3 regions of the Sporacetigenium mesophilum DSM 16796 genome follow, and region 3 is predicted to be linked to each of the others. Evidence: riboswitches for the same ligand, from Rfam matches in the RefSeq annotation. Region 3 holds a riboswitch; each other region holds the start of a gene.

Region 1 (3,292 bases), on a different contig from region 3:
AGGCTCTGTTAGACAATTCTGTGATAAGTAAAAAATAAAAATAACTGTATCCTAGTATTTAGAACATATATACGATGTGATACAGTTATTGATTAATTTTAACAGTAAGTGATTCTTAATTTATAAACATTATCCACAATTTACGCAACCAAATTATATAACATTGATGGAATGTTACAGTATTTAGTTGCGTTTTATATAAAGAATACGTATTTTATTTATTAGGATGCTCATCATTTTTTGTAAAATATTTATTAAATATCTTCTTTATTGACTCTAAATTTCTAACTAAGTAATTTACAATAGCAATATTTAGGAGAATTGCTATTGGTGCATTGTACTCATTTACTTTTAATAATGTTAAAATATATAAAGCTAATACGGGAATAAATAAAGCTATAATAGTTAAAATAATGCTTAGCTTTAAAGGTTTTACATCTGAAAAAGAATACGTCCACTCAATTACTACTCCTGAAGCGAACAATAAAAAAGTTGCAAAGTAAAATATAAATTTATTGCTTTCTTTAAATGTAAAAAAAAGAAATAGTGAAATTGCAAGCATAATAGCACTATATATATAATTTATGAATTTTACTGATTCCTTAATTTTAAGCACTCCCTCCATTATATTTAATATAAAGTTTTATACAACTGTAAACTTTGATTATACTATATACTATATTTTAAGTTAGTTCAATAAGTCTGTTCTTTATAGTATATCTAGTAATATAAGTTTCTTTAGTTGCTACATTAACTAACATATCTCTGATTCTATCAGATTTCTTATTCTTTTTGCTTATTTGTAAAAACTTAAACCAAGCCAAATAGTTGTTCAAATATTTACTGGACACACCATTAAATACCTGTATCCATCTCTTAAATCCACTATGAAGGGCGTTTATATGTTGTAAATGATATACGCTATCTATCATTTGTTTTCCTCTAGGAATTTGTTTTAAGCTTACCTTAAGTTCTTTATCTATCTTAGGATATGATTTATGTGAATCTGTACAAAAAGTAACATCTTTGCCTATTTTTCCATCAAAGAAGTTAACTATTTCATTTTTAGTTATTCTACCTTTACACACAGTACCCATAAGGATATTTCCTTTTCTATCTATGGCTGATTCTATACAAATTTGTTCTTTTGATATACCTCTCTTTTTCTTATCGTACTTTCCTTTACCTCTTTGTCTAGGCTCTCTAGGCATAATAAAAGTAGTACTTTTTGAGTGATTTCCTTTATAGGATTCTCTTAAAAAAACTTCATCTACTTCAACTATTCCTTCAACAATATCATTTTTTAGTGATAAATTAATTACATCTAGTATTCTATGTCTCATAAAAAAAGATGTTTTAACGCCTACACCTACTTCTTCTGCACATTTTCTTATAGAAAGTCCTAATATCATTAACTCACAATATTTTAGCCATTTATCTAAACTCAAATTAGTGCTAGAAAATGGAGATAGTGTCATCTCATCAAAAGTAGTACGACATCTCTTACAGATATATCTTTGTCTACCTCTAGATTTGCCATTTTTATTAACTTCTTTGCATTGGCACTTAGGACATTCATATCCCTTAGAAAATCTACTTTCTTTGATATTATCTTTAATTTCATCCGAATTGAATAAATTACTTAAAATTTCCTGTGCTATAGAAATTAGGTCTCTAAGTTCATTTTTGTTTAGACTTTTTACTAGGGCTTTCATACTTTTTGTAGGCATAATATAATCATCCTTTCTAAAAATTTATTGAAACATAGCAGATATCTATATTATAACCTATTTTTATATAATTAATCACACAATTGTCTAACATAGCCTAAAAGAATTAATAAAGCTTTAAAGTAATTAAAAAAGCTATTCAAAAAGAATAGCTTTAATAGACACACATCTATGCTCTCTTCGGCAACTGGCTGGCATAATTACACTTACAAGTGTAAAATTAGCCCCTTTAGCTTTGCGTCCCTAGGTTTCCCAAAGTTTGCCTTTATCGAATTTTAGTCCTATATAATTATTATATATTTTATATAATATCTTGTAAATATATGTATCACCATCTACTGTCTATTTCAGTTAAAGTTTTGCCTATCTCATCTTTTATAGAAATTACTTTATTAGAGTTAGTGTAAGGAGTATCTGTATAATTTATTATAATAATTTTACTATGTTTAGGAATGTATTCTATAAGGCTTGCTACAGGATACACAACTAATGATGTACCTAATACTAATAGACAATCGCAACTAGATACCCTATTTATAGCTTCAGAGAATAAAGGTACATTCTCATCATACAAAACTATGTCTGGCTTTATTAATCCACCACATTCACATTTGTAATTTTTTAAATATTCATTTTGAGAATAACTATTACCACAAATTAAACAAGTTCCAGTATCAACATTCCCGTGTATATTTAACACATTTTTACTGCCAGCTAATTGATGTAGATTGTCCACATTTTGAGTTATAATACTTGAAATATAGCCTTCTTCTTCCCATTTTGCCAAAATTTCATGAGCAATATTAGGCTTAAACTTATTAAATACGAAAAATTCTTTAAAAAACTTATAAAACTTCTCAGTATTTCTTAAAAAATATCCTTTGGATAAAGCTACTTCTGGAGTAGTTGAGTATATTCCATTTGATGATCTAAAATCAGGAATTCCAGACATTGTACTAATACCTGCTCCTGTTAACACCACTGTATTTTTTGATTCTTTTAAGATTTTTACTATTTCTATATAATTATTATCCATATAGTCACATCCTTTTTACTATTTCTACTATATTATATCCTTATATTAAAAAATAGGGCGATTATTTAATCGCCCTATTACAATATAACTTTTATATACTATTTTTTATTCTTCAGTCATGCTCATAGAAGCAGTGCCAGTTTTACCTACTTCTGCTAAATCATCTAAAGCATATTCTACTAATGCTTTGAAGTTATCAGAAGAATGTGTAGCACCAGATACAGCTGCAACATCACCTATAAGTTGCTTATCAACTAATGCTTTTTCTAATTCAGGCATATATTTTTCTGGATAAGTTTTTGCAACTGGTTCCATATTAGCTTTGTACTCTGCATCTTCAGACTTTAACTTACCAGCTTCATTTATATAATCAAAATTTACATTTGCAATTTTATGATCTTTTATTTCAAGTTCTACAAAAGGTTTCCAACCATGATCGTCAAATTTATCTGCTTCAACTTTGTAAGTACCATCTTCATAAAGAGGTACTATTGCCGCTGTAGTATCCCCAGTTTTTGCCTTTTCT
Region 2 (3,292 bases), on a different contig from region 3:
GAGATGCATTCCAATTTAAAGTAAAATCAGTAGCATTTTTAATTGTCTGCATTAAATTTGTTGGGGATTGCATAACTGGATGAATTACTGAGAATGAAATAATACTTCCATCATTAGATTCGCCAAAGCGGTCACTGTAAGAATTGATTTCATAAACATAATCACCACTAGGCATATTTGCCAATGTTGTAGATGTCCCAGGTAATGTGCTTTTTAAAACTTTCTGACCATCAATAATCTGATATACTTTATAAGCTGTCGCGTAAGGAACAGCATTCCACTTTAGAGTAATGTCATTTCCATTTGTAATAGTATATGTTAAATTATCTGGCGATTGTATTGTTGGTAGTATTAGAGTCAAGGAAGTTTGGCTTCCATCTTGTGATTCACCAAAGCGATCACTATAGGAATGAACCTCATATATATAATCACCAGCTTGTTTATTAGTATACGTAACAGATGTTCCAGTTAGTGTACTTTTTAAGACTTTTTGACCATCAATGATCTGATATACTTTGTAAGATGTTGCGTAAGGAACAGTATTCCATTTTAAGGTGATGTCGTTTCCATTGGTAATAGTATATGTTAAATTACCTGGTGATTGCATTGTCGGCATAACTAGAGTAAATTTGGTTTGACTTCCATCTAATGATTCACCAAAACGACTACTATAGGAATGAACCTCATAGATATAATCACCAGCCTGTCTATTAGTATAAGTAACTGATGTTCCAGTTAATGTGCTTGCAAGAACTTTTTGACCATCAATAACCTTATATATTTTGTATGATGTTGCATAAGGAACAGCATTCCATTTTAAGGTTATATCATTACCATTGGATAATGAGTATGTGAGGTTACTTGGAGCAGTCATAGTTGGTAAAATCACTTGAACCTGTGTAGAATTTGACACTGAAGATTCACCATAAAGGGAATTTTCCGCAGAAACCGCATAGGTATAATTTCCAGCATCTACATTAGTAAATGTGTAAGTGGGCGCTTTTACCGAGGAAATCAATGTTTTTTGTCCATCTTCATTAATTTGATAGAGGTTGTAGTTTTCAGCATACTGAGATACTGGCCAACTTAGGACGATATCATTGCCATTTTGTATCTTATTGGTTATGGCTATTGGTGCTACCATAGTTGGATAGTCAATATCAACTGAAACAGGAGCACATGGACCTGATTCTCCGTCAGCACTTAATGTTGACACAACATATCTATACGAGCCTTCTGGTAGACTATTAAATGTATAAGATGTTGATGTTGTTGTTCCAAGTAGTTTAAGCTGACTGTCAATAATTCCATACACATTATAACCATTAGCTCCATAAACAGAGTTCCATGAAAGCTTTACATTACTCGGTGTAATGAGTTGTGATGATAGGTTGCTTGGCGGCAGTACGTCATTGTTGGTAGTTAATGCATATGCATTAACCAAAGGAAATCCTAGTTGAAACGCCAATAGTACTACTAAAATTAGAAAACTTCGAAGAAAATTTTTCTTCATGGCATGACCCTACCTTTCTTCGCGAAAAAGGGGAATAGGGAAAAAGATAAACCTTAAATAAGGCTTATAGATAAGAAAACTATATTCCCTGTGGCAACCGGCTACCATCCACGTAAATAAAGGTCGTGGTTCAGGCCCTTGGCTTTGCGTCTCATAGTTTCCTATGATTTGCCTTTTTCACTTATAATATATTTATTTTAGGTATATGAATTTAAAAACTTACTAATTAAAACTAGGAAATCTCTATACTTTTAAAGAATCAAAAAGTGACTACCTAATTATATTGATTAAGTTATTGACCCATATATCTTGTACATAATTTTACTATATTTACCATTAAGAAACAATATAAATCAAAATATATTATTTCTAAGCATATTCTTACGTAATATTTAAATCAATTTATTTTTGCTATATTAAACAAGTTGAGGAATTAAAACAACCTTTAAGATTTTAAGTATAATGACATAAATATATATAATTTAATAAAATTTTAAGTAAAAACATATTATTCTTAAAAAATTATTGATGTATCTTAATTTTGTTTACTAATTTTAGGATTATTTATATAATAAATTAAATTGATTAAGAGGAGATGGCTGAGATATGGATATTATTGATGCAAAGATTCTTGAGTCTATGAAAGAAAACGGCAGAGCCACTGCTTCTGAAATTAGCAAGAAAGTGAATTTATCAATACCTGCCGTTTCAGAAAGAATTAGAAAATTAGAAGAATCAAATATTATTGAACAATATACGATTAAGGTTAACCGCGAGAAAATGGGATATAAACTTTTAGCAATTATATTTGTAAATATTGATGAAACAGCAAATATCCAAAATTTTAGAGAAACAATTGTTCAATTTTCTGAAGTAATCGAATGCCATCATATGGCGGGAGAATATGATTATATGCTAAAGGTTCTTATGAATGATACAGGAGAGTTAGAGGATTTTTTGAGTAATAAAATGAAGTCTATTAAAGGTGTTAGAAAATCTAATACATTGATTGTTTTATCAACATTAAAAGAAGTTGCTAATAGGTAGGAGGCTACTGTATGATTATAAAAGGATTTAGGTTTGGAATATTATTACAGTTAGCAGTAGGACCTATATGTTTATTTATTTTTCAGACTGCGGCTTCATCTGGATTTTTTGCAGCAGAGACTGGGGTATTAGGGGTAACAATTATTGATTGTTTATATATAATTGCCGCAATACTTGGTATGGGAACTGTACTAAATAAATATGAAAAAGGACAAAGGTTAATAAAATATTTTGGGGCTATTGTACTTATTGTTTTTGGATTAAGTAATATTGTAGGATCTTTTGGAATTAAAATCCTACCCAGTTTGAATTTTGCATCAAATCAAAGTGGAGAAAATGTATTTTTAAAAACAATGCTATTAACTATATCAAATCCATTGACAATACTGTTTTGGGCAGGGGTTTTTTCTACGAAGATCTCCCAAGAAAATATGGATAAAAAGAATATGTATTTATTTGGACTTGGAGCAGTGTTGTCAACTGTATTATTCTTAACACTTATTTCAATTTTGGGAAGCTTTATTAATAATTTTTTAGATTCAATATTCATTAATATATTAAATATAATTGTTGGATTGGTATTAGTTGCTTTTGGAATCAATAACGTTTATAATGGATAAAATAGACTATATTAACATATTCTTAAGGAGATTTCAATGATAAAAAGAGAATTTGATGTAAATGATACTGCTTATTTAGCAAAAAGTAGAAGACTTAAAGCCCATATAGATG
Region 3 (3,292 bases):
GTTTTGTCTTTAATCTTCTTATTGTTCTATAACTTAATCTAATTCCTCCAGTTGCACAAATTAATCCAAATGTATTTACAAAATAAAAGCTTATAGGAAGGTTAAAATTTAAAACTATAGATAAAGGATATATTATGATTGCGCAAACTATTGTAGCTATAAATATAGAATTTAACTCTTCTACACTTGCATATCTCCATAAGCTTTTGTAACATCTAAATGAATAAAGTACCCATATCGATACTGATGTATAAATAAGTAATGTTTTTTTCAGTAGTGCAACATACTCCATAGGTGGAGCCATATTAAAAGTAAGTTCTAGAGACAATATTGCTACTAAGTTAATTGAAATAATATCTAATAATACTAAAACAAATTGTCTTACTCTGTACTTGTCAAAAAAATTACCAATAGTATGATTGTCTTCTTCATACTCCAAAGATTTTACCGCTCCCATAATATCCCCCCTACTTTACTACCTATCTTTTATTTCTTTTATTTGTTTTTTTGTCTTTTTCACCATAGCTGTAGTAATAATATCCATAGTATTTACTTGCATCTAAATCAAGTTTATTAAGAACTACTCCTAACATCTTTGCATTTACACTATCTAATTTTTCCTTAGCTATTTTAGCTAGTTCTGAATCTACTTCATTAGATGCACACACCAATATAACTCCATCAGAATATGAAGATATTATAGCTGCATCTGTAACAGACCCAATTGGCGGTGAGTCTATAAAAACATAATCGTAGTATTCTGACAATCCCGTTACTAATGTTTTCATATTATTAGAACTTAGTATTTCCGATGGATTTGGTGGAATAGTGCCTGCTGTTAATATATCTAAGTTTTCTATTTCAGTTTTTTGTATACACTGAAAATATGGTTTTGAACCTATAAGAGCATCAGTTAAACCATGTAAATTACTTATATTAAATTGCTTGTGTAAAGAAGGTCTTCTTAAATCGCAATCTATTACTATAACCTTTTTGTCAAGTGCTGCAAATGATACAGCCAGATTTGATATTGTAGTCGTTTTCCCCTCACTTGGCTGAGCACTAGTAACAAGTATAGTTTTGATATCCTTATCTACATTAGAAAATGCTATATTAGTCCTTATATTTTTATATGCTTCTGATATATGTGACTTTTGGTCAACATAAGATGTAATATTATTCAACTTGCTACCTCCTATTCTTTTTACTTTCAGTATTAGGAACTATTCCAAGTACTGGTAACCCTAAGTGTCTTTCTATATCGTTAGGAGTTTTAATTTTGTTGTTTAGGTATTCTAGTAAGAATGTTAAGAATAAACCTATCATCATACCTAAAACAGCTGCTATAGCAACATTCATCATTTTGTTTGGCTTAATTGGATTTTGTGGTACTACAGCATAGTCCAAAACTTCAACACTGTCTGCCTTAGTTATTCTTCTAACTTCTTTTGTGAATATTTCAGGTATTTTGTTTGCTATTTTGTATGATAATTGTGGATTTGTATTTTGAACCTTAATGTTTATAATCTCAGTGTCTTTGACAGAAGAAATTGTAACAGCACTTGATAATTGCTCATATGTAACGTTCAGATTTAAATCATTTATAACTCTATCTAATACCTTTCTTGATCTTGCTATTTCTCCATAAGTTAATGCTAGCTTTTGATTTACCATTATATCATCACTTGTAATTTCTTTGTCTTCTGTAGTCTTAGATTTGTTAACCATTAATGTTGTTCCTGCTTCATATACTGGCTCTAATACATAAAAACTTACAATTCCGCTAACTAATGATGCTATAACAGTTATAAGTGCTATTATCCAAAACCTTTTTTTGATAATGTCTACGTACTCTCTTAAGTCTATTGTTTCTTCCATGTTCTTTCCTCCTATTTGAATTTATTAATTTGCATATTATTTTCTTCCTATCTATTATTATATAGGCTTCGACTTTATAATGCAAAAAAACCCACCTATCCATATTAAACCAGTGCTACTAGTATAATTTGAATGGGTGGGTGCACCACTAACTCCACATACTCCAGGTGCCCAGATACAGAATATGTTTCTTCGTTCCATTTCTAACTATTTAAGTTATTTATATAAAATTAGACATTTTTTTAAGTAATATGACCTTTTCCCCTTTAAAAGTATAACTTAGTAACGTACAGTTTTCAACAATTTGATGTCTCGGTATTTCGACACGAATTTACAATATGGCTTATTTAGAATTAACTGATTATTACAAAAAAAGAAGCACTATTTAAATAGTACTTCTTAATTATTATATAGATTCAACTATACTCATAATATCTTTTATTATATATTCTAATTTATTATCAACTTCTTCTTGAGTATTTCCGTTAGTTCCAAAATAAAACTTTATTTTAGGTTCTGTTCCAGATGGTCTTATAGCTATCCATGAATTATCTTCTAATATATATTTCAAAACATCCGACTTTGGTAGTTCTTCTATTCCTTTAGCATAATCATTTATTTCTTTCACATTTATATTATTAATAGAATTTATTTTGCTATTTCTAAAGTAATTCATTATAGTCTTTATCTTTTCCATTCCTTCAATTCCCTTAAGGGTAATTGACTTAAGATCTTCTTTATAATATCCGTATTTTTCAGAAACCTCTATTAAACCTTCATATAAACTCATACCTTTAGAATAATAATATGCTGCCATCTCCGCTATAAGCAGCGCTGACACAACTCCATCTTTATCTCTAGCATGGGTTCCAACTAAATAACCATAACTTTCTTCATATCCCATAACAAATGATTTTTCATTAGTTTGTTCAAATTCATGTATTTTTTCACCTATAAACTTAAATCCTGTTAAAGTATCTAGACAATCAACGTTATATGATTTAGCTATAACTGAACCTAACTCTGATGTAACTATAGTTTTTACTATAGTTGGATTATTTGGCAGCTTATTTTCTTTGACTAAATTTTCTATAACATAATTGACAAGTAGTGAACCTACTTGATTTCCATTTAAAACTATATACTCATTTTCTTTGTTTTTAACTACAACCCCTACTCTATCACAGTCTGGGTCTGTACCTATTATAATATCTGCATTTTCACATTTAGCTAATTCTATAGCTATATTAAAAGCATCTCTTTCTTCTGGGTTAGGAGATTTTACAGTTGAAAAGTTTGGATCTGGATTTTCTTGTTCTTTAACAACTATTATGTTTTCAAATCCTACTTCTTTTAAAGCTCTTCTTATTGACTTATTTCCAGTTCCATGAAGAGGAGTAAATACTATCTTAAA

The links. A riboswitch is a leader RNA that binds a small molecule or an ion and turns the genes downstream of it on or off. The one in region 3 is predicted to bind cyclic di-GMP.
Region 1: linked by a shared signal. The riboswitch ahead of BS62_RS14005 (IS1595 family transposase) and the one ahead of BS62_RS07710 (YveK family protein) in region 3 are both predicted to bind cyclic di-GMP.
Region 2: linked by a shared signal. The riboswitch ahead of BS62_RS04760 (OmpL47-type beta-barrel domain-containing protein) and the one ahead of BS62_RS07710 (YveK family protein) in region 3 are both predicted to bind cyclic di-GMP.

The regions. Positions count from the first base shown of each region.
Region 1 is NZ_JCANUR010000025.1:1,950-5,241, forward strand. It holds gene BS62_RS14000 (hypothetical protein) at 215-616, opposite strand; gene BS62_RS14005 (IS1595 family transposase) at 684-1,730, opposite strand; cyclic di-GMP riboswitch class I at 1,910-2,004, opposite strand; gene BS62_RS14010 (NAD-dependent protein deacylase) at 2,059-2,766, opposite strand; gene BS62_RS14015 (FMN-binding protein) at 2,872-3,292, opposite strand, start outside.
Region 2 is NZ_JCANUR010000003.1:119,186-122,477, reverse strand. It holds gene BS62_RS04760 (OmpL47-type beta-barrel domain-containing protein) at 1-1,513, opposite strand, end outside; cyclic di-GMP riboswitch class I at 1,603-1,696, opposite strand; gene BS62_RS04755 (Lrp/AsnC family transcriptional regulator) at 2,120-2,560, shown strand; gene BS62_RS04750 (LysE family translocator) at 2,572-3,180, shown strand; gene BS62_RS04745 (hypothetical protein) at 3,217-3,292, shown strand, end outside.
Region 3 is NZ_JCANUR010000007.1:72,782-76,073, reverse strand. It holds gene BS62_RS07720 (polysaccharide biosynthesis protein) at 1-457, opposite strand, end outside; gene BS62_RS07715 (CpsD/CapB family tyrosine-protein kinase) at 480-1,184, opposite strand; gene BS62_RS07710 (YveK family protein) at 1,189-1,878, opposite strand; cyclic di-GMP riboswitch class II at 2,004-2,087, opposite strand; gene BS62_RS07705 (phospho-sugar mutase) at 2,285-3,292, opposite strand, start outside.